DNA from 2 places in the Allobosea sp. TAB14 genome. Region 1 is predicted to be linked to the other one. Evidence: predicted binding sites of a transcription regulator. Region 1 holds the regulator's gene; the other holds the start of a gene.
What was found. The regulator HrcA, encoded in region 1, represses chaperone genes, less so after heat shock. The targets are predictions, from matches to a motif close to GTTAGCACTCNCNNNNNGNGAGTGCTAAC.
Positions count from the first base shown of each region.

Region 2: the regulator HrcA is predicted to act here: its motif matches at 1,597-1,625, upstream of groES (co-chaperone GroES).

Region 1 is NZ_JBFRDQ010000326.1:7-3,378, reverse strand. Features, by position in the region: gene AB4Y99_RS27200 (helix-turn-helix domain-containing protein) at 1-378, shown strand, start outside; gene AB4Y99_RS27195 (GNAT family N-acetyltransferase) at 375-911, shown strand; gene AB4Y99_RS27190 (DUF3297 family protein) at 1,041-1,229, opposite strand; gene AB4Y99_RS27185 (ankyrin repeat domain-containing protein) at 1,145-1,720, opposite strand; gene hrcA (heat-inducible transcriptional repressor HrcA) at 1,759-2,844, opposite strand; partial or broken gene rph (ribonuclease PH) at 2,989-3,372, shown strand, end outside.
Region 2 is NZ_JBFRDQ010000044.1:5,565-9,385, forward strand. Features, by position in the region: gene AB4Y99_RS08990 (DMT family transporter) at 1-387, shown strand, start outside; gene AB4Y99_RS08995 (PaaI family thioesterase) at 374-856, opposite strand; gene AB4Y99_RS09000 (MarR family winged helix-turn-helix transcriptional regulator) at 1,002-1,469, opposite strand; gene groES (co-chaperone GroES) at 1,689-1,976, shown strand; gene groL (chaperonin GroEL) at 2,025-3,662, shown strand.

The DNA.
Region 1 (3,372 bases):
GAGGCCGGCACCGGGCCGCTGTCGCGCCGCGCGTCGCAACCGGTCTGGCGCGATCCGGCGAGCGGCTATCTGCGCCGCAACGTCTCGCCGCGCGGAACCGGCTCCAGCTTCGAGATCGTCGAGGTGGAATTGCCGGGGGGTGCTGAGGTCCGGCTCGACAGCGCTGCCGGCGCGCCGACGCTGGACCAGCAGATCTGGGTGCTGCGCGGCCGGCTCGACCTGACGGTCGAAGGCACAAGTCACGCTCTCGCCGAAGGCGATTGCCTGCAGATGCATCTGCGCGGCCCGATCACTTACCGCAATCCGGGCGTCGAGCCCGTGCGCTACGCCGTCATCCTCACCGCGGGCAGCGGTACTTTTCCGGGACATGCCGCATGAACGCTCTCGCCACGACCACCGCCATCGACATTCTCGACGCTCCGGCTGCTGAGGCCGCCTTGCCGGCGCTGGCCGAGATTCTGCGCGACTGCGTCGCCAACGGCGCCTCGGTCGGCTTCATGGCGTGGAATACGGCCGCCGATTACGAGCGCTTCTGGCGCGATGTCGCGGCTGGCGTCGCGGGAGGACAGATCGTGCTGTTCGTCGCCCGCAATGCGGACGGCATCGTCGGGACGGCTCAGCTTCATCTGATCGGCAAGCCGAACCAGCCGCATCGCGCCGAGATCGCCAAGGTGCTGGTGCATTCCCGCGCGCGCCGGCAGGGGATCGGCGAGGCGCTGATGAGCCGGGCCGAGGCCATCGCCCGAGAAAGGGGACGCGACCTGCTGGTGCTCGACACGGATGAGAACGGTGCCGCGCGAAGGCTCTACAACCGGCTGGGCTGGACGGAGCTCGGCACCATCCCGCGCTTCGCGCTGATGCCGGACGGGGCTGAATGCGGCTCGACGTTTTTCTACAAGGATCTCGTCTGAGGACAGGCGTCATGCTCGGGCTCGACCCGAGCATCTCACGCCGGAAGAGGCTCCGGCATCCTCTGGGAGAGTTTCTCGGGTCGCCGCTGCGCGCGCGCCCGAGAATGAGAGGCGGTCGCTCGGGCTGCCTCAGCCTTCCTTGGTCTCGCCGCGCACATAAGGCTCGACCGGGCCCTTGAGGGTGATCGTCATCGGCCGGCCGAAGCGGTCCTTGGCGGCGCCGGCCGCGACCTTCACCCAGCCTTCCGAGACGCAATACTCCTCGACATTGGTCTTCTCGACGCCCTTGAAGCGAATGCCGATGTCGCGTGCCAGCACGTCGGCATCATAGAATCCTGATGGCGCGGGCCGCCATCGCCGAGGATCACGATTTCCAAGAGGCAGGTCCAGCCGAGATCGTTGACGTGATTGACGTCGATGCCGCTGGTCAGGAGCAGCTTCACGGTCTCGACATGGGCGCGCTCGCAAGCCGGGATCAGCGTATTGCCGCCATAGCGGTTGCGCAAGCGCAGATCGGGCTTCAGCGGCAACATCGCCGCGATGATGTCCGTGCGGCCGGAGGCACCGGCGAGCAGCCAGGGCGTGTCGCGGTTGGCGGCCTGCGTGTTGGGGCTCGCACCGGCGGCGAGCAGGGCCCTGGCCATTTCGACATGGTTGCCGGCGACAGCGAGGAGGAGCGCCGTGCGGCCTTGCGAGTCGCGCATTTCGAGATCGGCTCCCTTCGCGATCAGGGCCTTCACCTCGGCCGTTCTTCCGGATTCGGCAGCGGCGAGCAGATCGGAGGCGGCATGAGCGGCAGCGGTCGTCATCAGGCAAGCTCCAAGGGCTAAAGCCCGCAGCTAGCGCGTCACCGGCTGCCGTCCAGCAGGCGGCCGACGACCTTGGCGGTATAGTCGACCATCGGGACGATGCGGGCATAATTCAGCCGCGTCGGGCCGATGATGCCGACGACGCCGACGATGCGCTGCTCGGCATCGCGGAAGGGCGCCGCCACCATCGATGAACCCGACATCGAGAACAGCTTGTTCTCCGAGCCGATGAAGATGCGGACGCCGTCGCCCTCCTCGGCGCGGGAGAGCAGGTCGATCACGTCGGTCTGGGTCTCGAGATCGCCGAAGAGCATGCGGATGCGCTCCAGATCCTCCTGCGCCCTGAGATCGTCGAGCAGATTGGCTTGGCCGCGCACGATCAGGTGGCGATCGCCGCTCGGGCCCGAGGAGGTGGCGATGCCGCTTTCGACGAGGCGGGCGGTGAGCGCGTCGAGCTCACGCTCCATCAGCGCGCGCTGCGCCCCGATCTCGCCACGCACTTCGCCGAGCGTCTTGCCGAGGATGCGCGCGTTGAGGAAGTTCGCGGCTTCCGTCAGGGCCGAGGCGGGCAGGCCCGGCGGCAGAGCGAGCAGTCGGTTCTCCACCGCGCCGTCTTCCGAAACCAGCACCACCAGGGCACGGGCAGGATCGAGCCGGACGAATTCGATGTGCTTCAGCCGCGGATCGGCCTTGGTGGTGACGACGACGCCGGCGCCGCGCGAGAGGCCCGACAGCAGCGCGGAAGCTTCCGTCAGTGTCTGGTCGAGGCTGTGATGACTCGCCGCCGCCCGGATCTGGGCCTCGATCCGCTTGCGCTCGTCGGATGTGAGGTTGCCGACCTCCATCATCGCATCGACGAAGAAGCGCAGCCCCCGTTCGGTGGGCAGGCGCCCCGCCGAGGTGTGCGGCGCATAGATCAGCCCGGCAAGCTCGAGATCGGTCATGACGTTGCGCACCGTCGCGGGCGAGAGCGCCATCGGCAGCAGGCGGGCGATGTTGCGGGAGCCGAGCGGCTCGCCGGTCGTCAGGTAGCCGTCGACGATCTGGCGAAAGATCTCGCGCGAGCGCTGGTCGATCTCGACCAGGCTGCTCGTCGTCTCCGGGCGGGTTGTATGAGCGCTCATGAACCTCGGCTGCGAAATCGCGCACGTGCCCTATTGTCGGCATGGCGGGCGCGCGGATCAAGAGGGCTATATGGCTCGCCCTGCCTTGCCCGGTGACGTGGGAGAGCCTACAAGCCGCCTCTCCCCGCAAGACAGGATCATTTCATGCGACCCTCCAAACGCGCCGCCGACGAGATGCGCAAGGTCACGCTCGAACGCGGCGTGGTGCGCTATGCCGAGGGTTCCTGCATGGTGACGTTCGGCGAGACCAAGGTGCTTTGCGCCGCGACCGTCGAGGAAAAGGGTCCGCCATGGCTGCGCGGCACCGGCAAGGGCTGGGTCACCGCCGAGTACTCGATGCTGCCGCGCGCCACACATGAGCGCACGCGCCGCGAGGTCACCTCCGGCAAGCCCTCCGGCCGTACCCAGGAAATCCAGCGCCTCGTCGGCCGTTCGCTCCGCGCCGTGGTCGACCTGACCGCGATCGGCGAGCGCCAGATCGTCGTCGATTGCGACGTGATCCAGGCCGATGGTGGCACCCGCACGGCC
Region 2 (3,821 bases), on a different contig from region 1:
GCCCTGTTCTCGGCCGTGAGCTATGCTTTCAACCTCATCCTGCTGCGGCGCATCGCGATGCGCGAGCACCCGACGGTGATCGTCGCCTTCCAGAATGTCGGCCCTGCTCTCTGCCTCGCCATCCCGGCGGCAACCGTCTTCGTGCCGATGGCGGCGATCGACCTCGCGATCTATCTCGGCGCCGGTATCCTCGGCGTCGCCGGTCATCTGACGCTGACCTCGGCCTATGCCCGGGCGGCGGCCTCGAAGCTCGCGGCGATCGAATACACTGCGCTGATCTGGGCGAGCCTGCTCGGCTTCCACCTCTTCGGCGAGGTGCCGCTCTACACGACCTATGCCGGGGCGGTGCTGATCGTAGCGGGAGCGGTGGCAGTCAGCCGGCGCTAGGCCTCGCCGGGAATACGACGCAGGTCTCGGTGCCATGCGCGAGCAGCTTGCCGCGCTCATCGACGAGCTTGCCCTCGGTCGTGATGACCGTGCCGCCGCGATGGATCAGCTTGCCCTCGCAGCGGACCGTGCCGCTCTCCGGCATGACCGGGCGGACATAGTTCAGCTTCATCTCCAGCGTGGTGTAACCCTCGCCCGGCTTCAGCGTTGCATGCGCGGCGCAGGCCATGGCGGAATCGAGGATCGTCGCCGTCCAGCCGCCATGGATCGTGCCAAGCGGGTTGAAGAAGCGCGGCGACGGCCGGCCGACGAAGACGACCCGGCCCTCATCCGCCTCGACCAGGTCGAAATCCATGGTCTGCGCGAAGGGCGGGGCCGGCTGCGAGCCATCGATGATACCGCGCAGGAAGCTCAGGCCGTCGCCGGCGGTCAGCACTTCGCGGGACACCACTCCGAAGGTTCGATCCATGGCCGCTTCTCCAATCGTGTATCTGCACGATAGAGAGGGCCTAGCTGTACCGTCAACCGGGCCGCCGGAGATCATGCCGCGAAAAGCGGGAGACGTGTTCTAAAGCCCTCATCCTGAGGAGTGCCGTATTTTTCAGGCAAGGTTCTTAGCGTGTCTCGCGTGCCGCGCGGCGCAGCGCCTTCAGCCCGTCGCGGGTCTCGCGCCAGCGCTCTTCGCCGAAGCCGCCCTCGATCTTGTCCTGCGCCGCCCGCCAGAACGGGATCGCCGCCGCGATCGCAGCCCGGCCCTTCTCCGTCACCGCATAGACGGAGGCGCGGCCGCGGCACTCAACCGGCTCGACCATGCCCTCGGCCGCCAGCAGCTGGAGATTGCGGGTCAGCGACGTCCGCTCCAGTGCGAAGCGCTCGGCCAATTCGGTGACCGACTTCCATTGCCCGGTGCTCAGCGCCGAGAGCAGCACGAACTGGGTGATCTTCAGCCCGCTCGGCCGCATCGCCTCGTCATAGGCGCGGGTGACGGCGCGCGCCGTCATGCGGATGTGCAGCGCCACGCAGGAGCGGGCGATGTCATCGAGACGGGGGTCGGGCGCGGGAGGGGTCGCGGATGTCGTCATGTCGCCATCTTAACGTGTTCTGCCCTTTACCGCAGCCGGAAGGCTAAGGGCTGCGTCCGGAGCGTTCACTTTATCGCTCGCGGCTTTCTTGACTCTCCGGACACCCGCGCCTATCTCCGCGCTATCTGTTAGCACTCCCGACAGGTGACTGCTAACAGCCTCCCCCGGGAGCCCATCAGCGGCGCCCGAAACGAATAAGACCGAGAGGAAGACAGAACCATGAAGTTCCGTCCTTTGCATGACCGCGTCGTGGTCCGTCGCCTGGATGGCGAAGAGAAGACCAAGGGTGGCATCATCATCCCCGAGACCGCCAAGGAAAAGCCCCAGGAGGGCGAGGTCATCGCCGTCGGTTCCGGCGCGCGCGARGAGYCCGGCAAGCTCGTMCCGCRCGACGTCAAGYWSGGCGACCGCGTSCTSTTCGGCAAYTGGWSSGGRACCGAGGTCAAGATCGARGGRCAGGARCTCCTGATCATGAAGGAYTCCGACATCATGGGCGTCGTCGGCTGATAGCCGCCTGACCGCTCTCTTCCGTTTCAAGTTCAAGGAGTAGCTCTCATGGCTGCCAAAGACGTCAAATTCGGCACTGAAGCCCGCGACAAGATGCTGCGCGGCGTGGATATCCTCGCCAACGCCGTGAAGGTCACGCTCGGTCCCAAGGGCCGCAACGTCGTGATCGAGAAGTCGTTCGGCGCTCCGCGCATCACCAAGGACGGCGTCACCGTCGCCAAGGAGATCGAGCTSTCCGACAAGTTCGAGAACATGGGCGCCCAGATGGTCCGCGAAGTCGCTTCGCGCCAGAACGACCATGCCGGCGACGGCACCACCACCGCCACGGTTCTCGCCCAGGCGATCGTCCGTGAYGGCGCCAAGMCMGTRGCGGCCGGCATSAACCCGATGGACCTGAAGCGCGGCATCGARCTSGCCGTCGAGGCCATCGTCGCCGACCTCAAGAAGAACTCCAAGAAGGTCACGTCCAACGCGGAAGTCGCGCAGGTCGGCACCATCTCGGCGAACGGCGACGAGTCGGTCGGCAAGATGATCTCGACCGCGATGKAGAAGGTCGGCAACGAGGGRGTCATCACCGTCGAGGAAGCCAAGACCGCCGAGACCGAGCTCGACGTCGTCGAGGGCATGCAGTTCGACCGCGGCTATCTCTCGCCGTACTTCATCACCAACWCCGAGAAGATGYTCGCGGAGRTGGAKGACCCCTACYTCCTGATCRWCGAGAAYAAGCTGTCCTCGCTCCAGGCGATGCTGCCGKTSRTSGAYGCSGTCGTGCAGACCGGCAAGCCGCTGCTCATCATCGCRGAYGACGTCGAGGGCGAGGCCCTGGCCACGCTSGTCGTCAACAAGCTSCGTGGCGGCCTGKYSGTCGCSGCCGTCAAGGCTCCGGGCTTCGGTGATCGCCGCAAGGCCATGCTCGAGGACATCTCGATCCTGACCGCCGGCCAGATGATCTCGGAAGACCTCGGCATCAAGCTCGAGACCGTGACCCTCCAGATGCTCGGCCGCGCCAAGAAGGTGCGCATCGAGAAGGAGAACACCACGATCATCGACGGCGCCGGCAAGAAGAAGGACATCGAGGCTCGCGTCGGCCAGATCAAGGCCCAGATCGAGGAGACCACCTCGGACTACGACCGTGAGAAGCTCCAGGAGCGTCTGGCCAAGCTCGCCGGCGGCGTCGCGGTGATCCGCGTCGGCGGCGCGACCGAGGTCGAGGTCAAGGAGAAGAAGGACCGCGTCGACGATGCCCTGAACGCSACCCGCGCRGCGGTSGAAGAAGGCATCCTGCCGGGCGGCGGCGTCGCCCTGCTGCGTTCGCTCCAGYCCGTCAAGTCGATCAAGACCSWSAACGACGACCAGAAGACCGGCGTCGAGATCGTCCGCAAGGCGATCARSGCSCCMGCCCGCCAGATCGTCGASAARGCCGGCGYRGARGGCGCRGTCGTGYTCGGCAAGCTGCTGGAGTCGKAGGACTACACCTACGGCTACAACGCCCAGACCGGCGAYTARGGCGATCTGGTCAAGGCCGGCATCATCGACCCGACCAAGGTCGTGCGCACGGCGATCCAGGACGCGGCTTCGATCGCGGGCCTGCTGATCACCACCGAGGCCATGGTCGCCGACCTGCCGAAGAAGGAAGCTCCGATGCCCCCGATGGGCGGCGGCGGCATGGGCGGCATGGACTTCTGAGGAAGTCCAGACGCCCAAAGCGTCAAAGTGCCGAAGCCGGGCAAGCCCGGCTTCGGTGGCGGCATGGACTTCTGAGGAAAGTCCAGCTTCTCGCAAGCTATCGAGAAGGCCCGGCGCAAGCCGGGCCTTTTTCGTTTGCGTGATTTTCCAAAGCAGCAA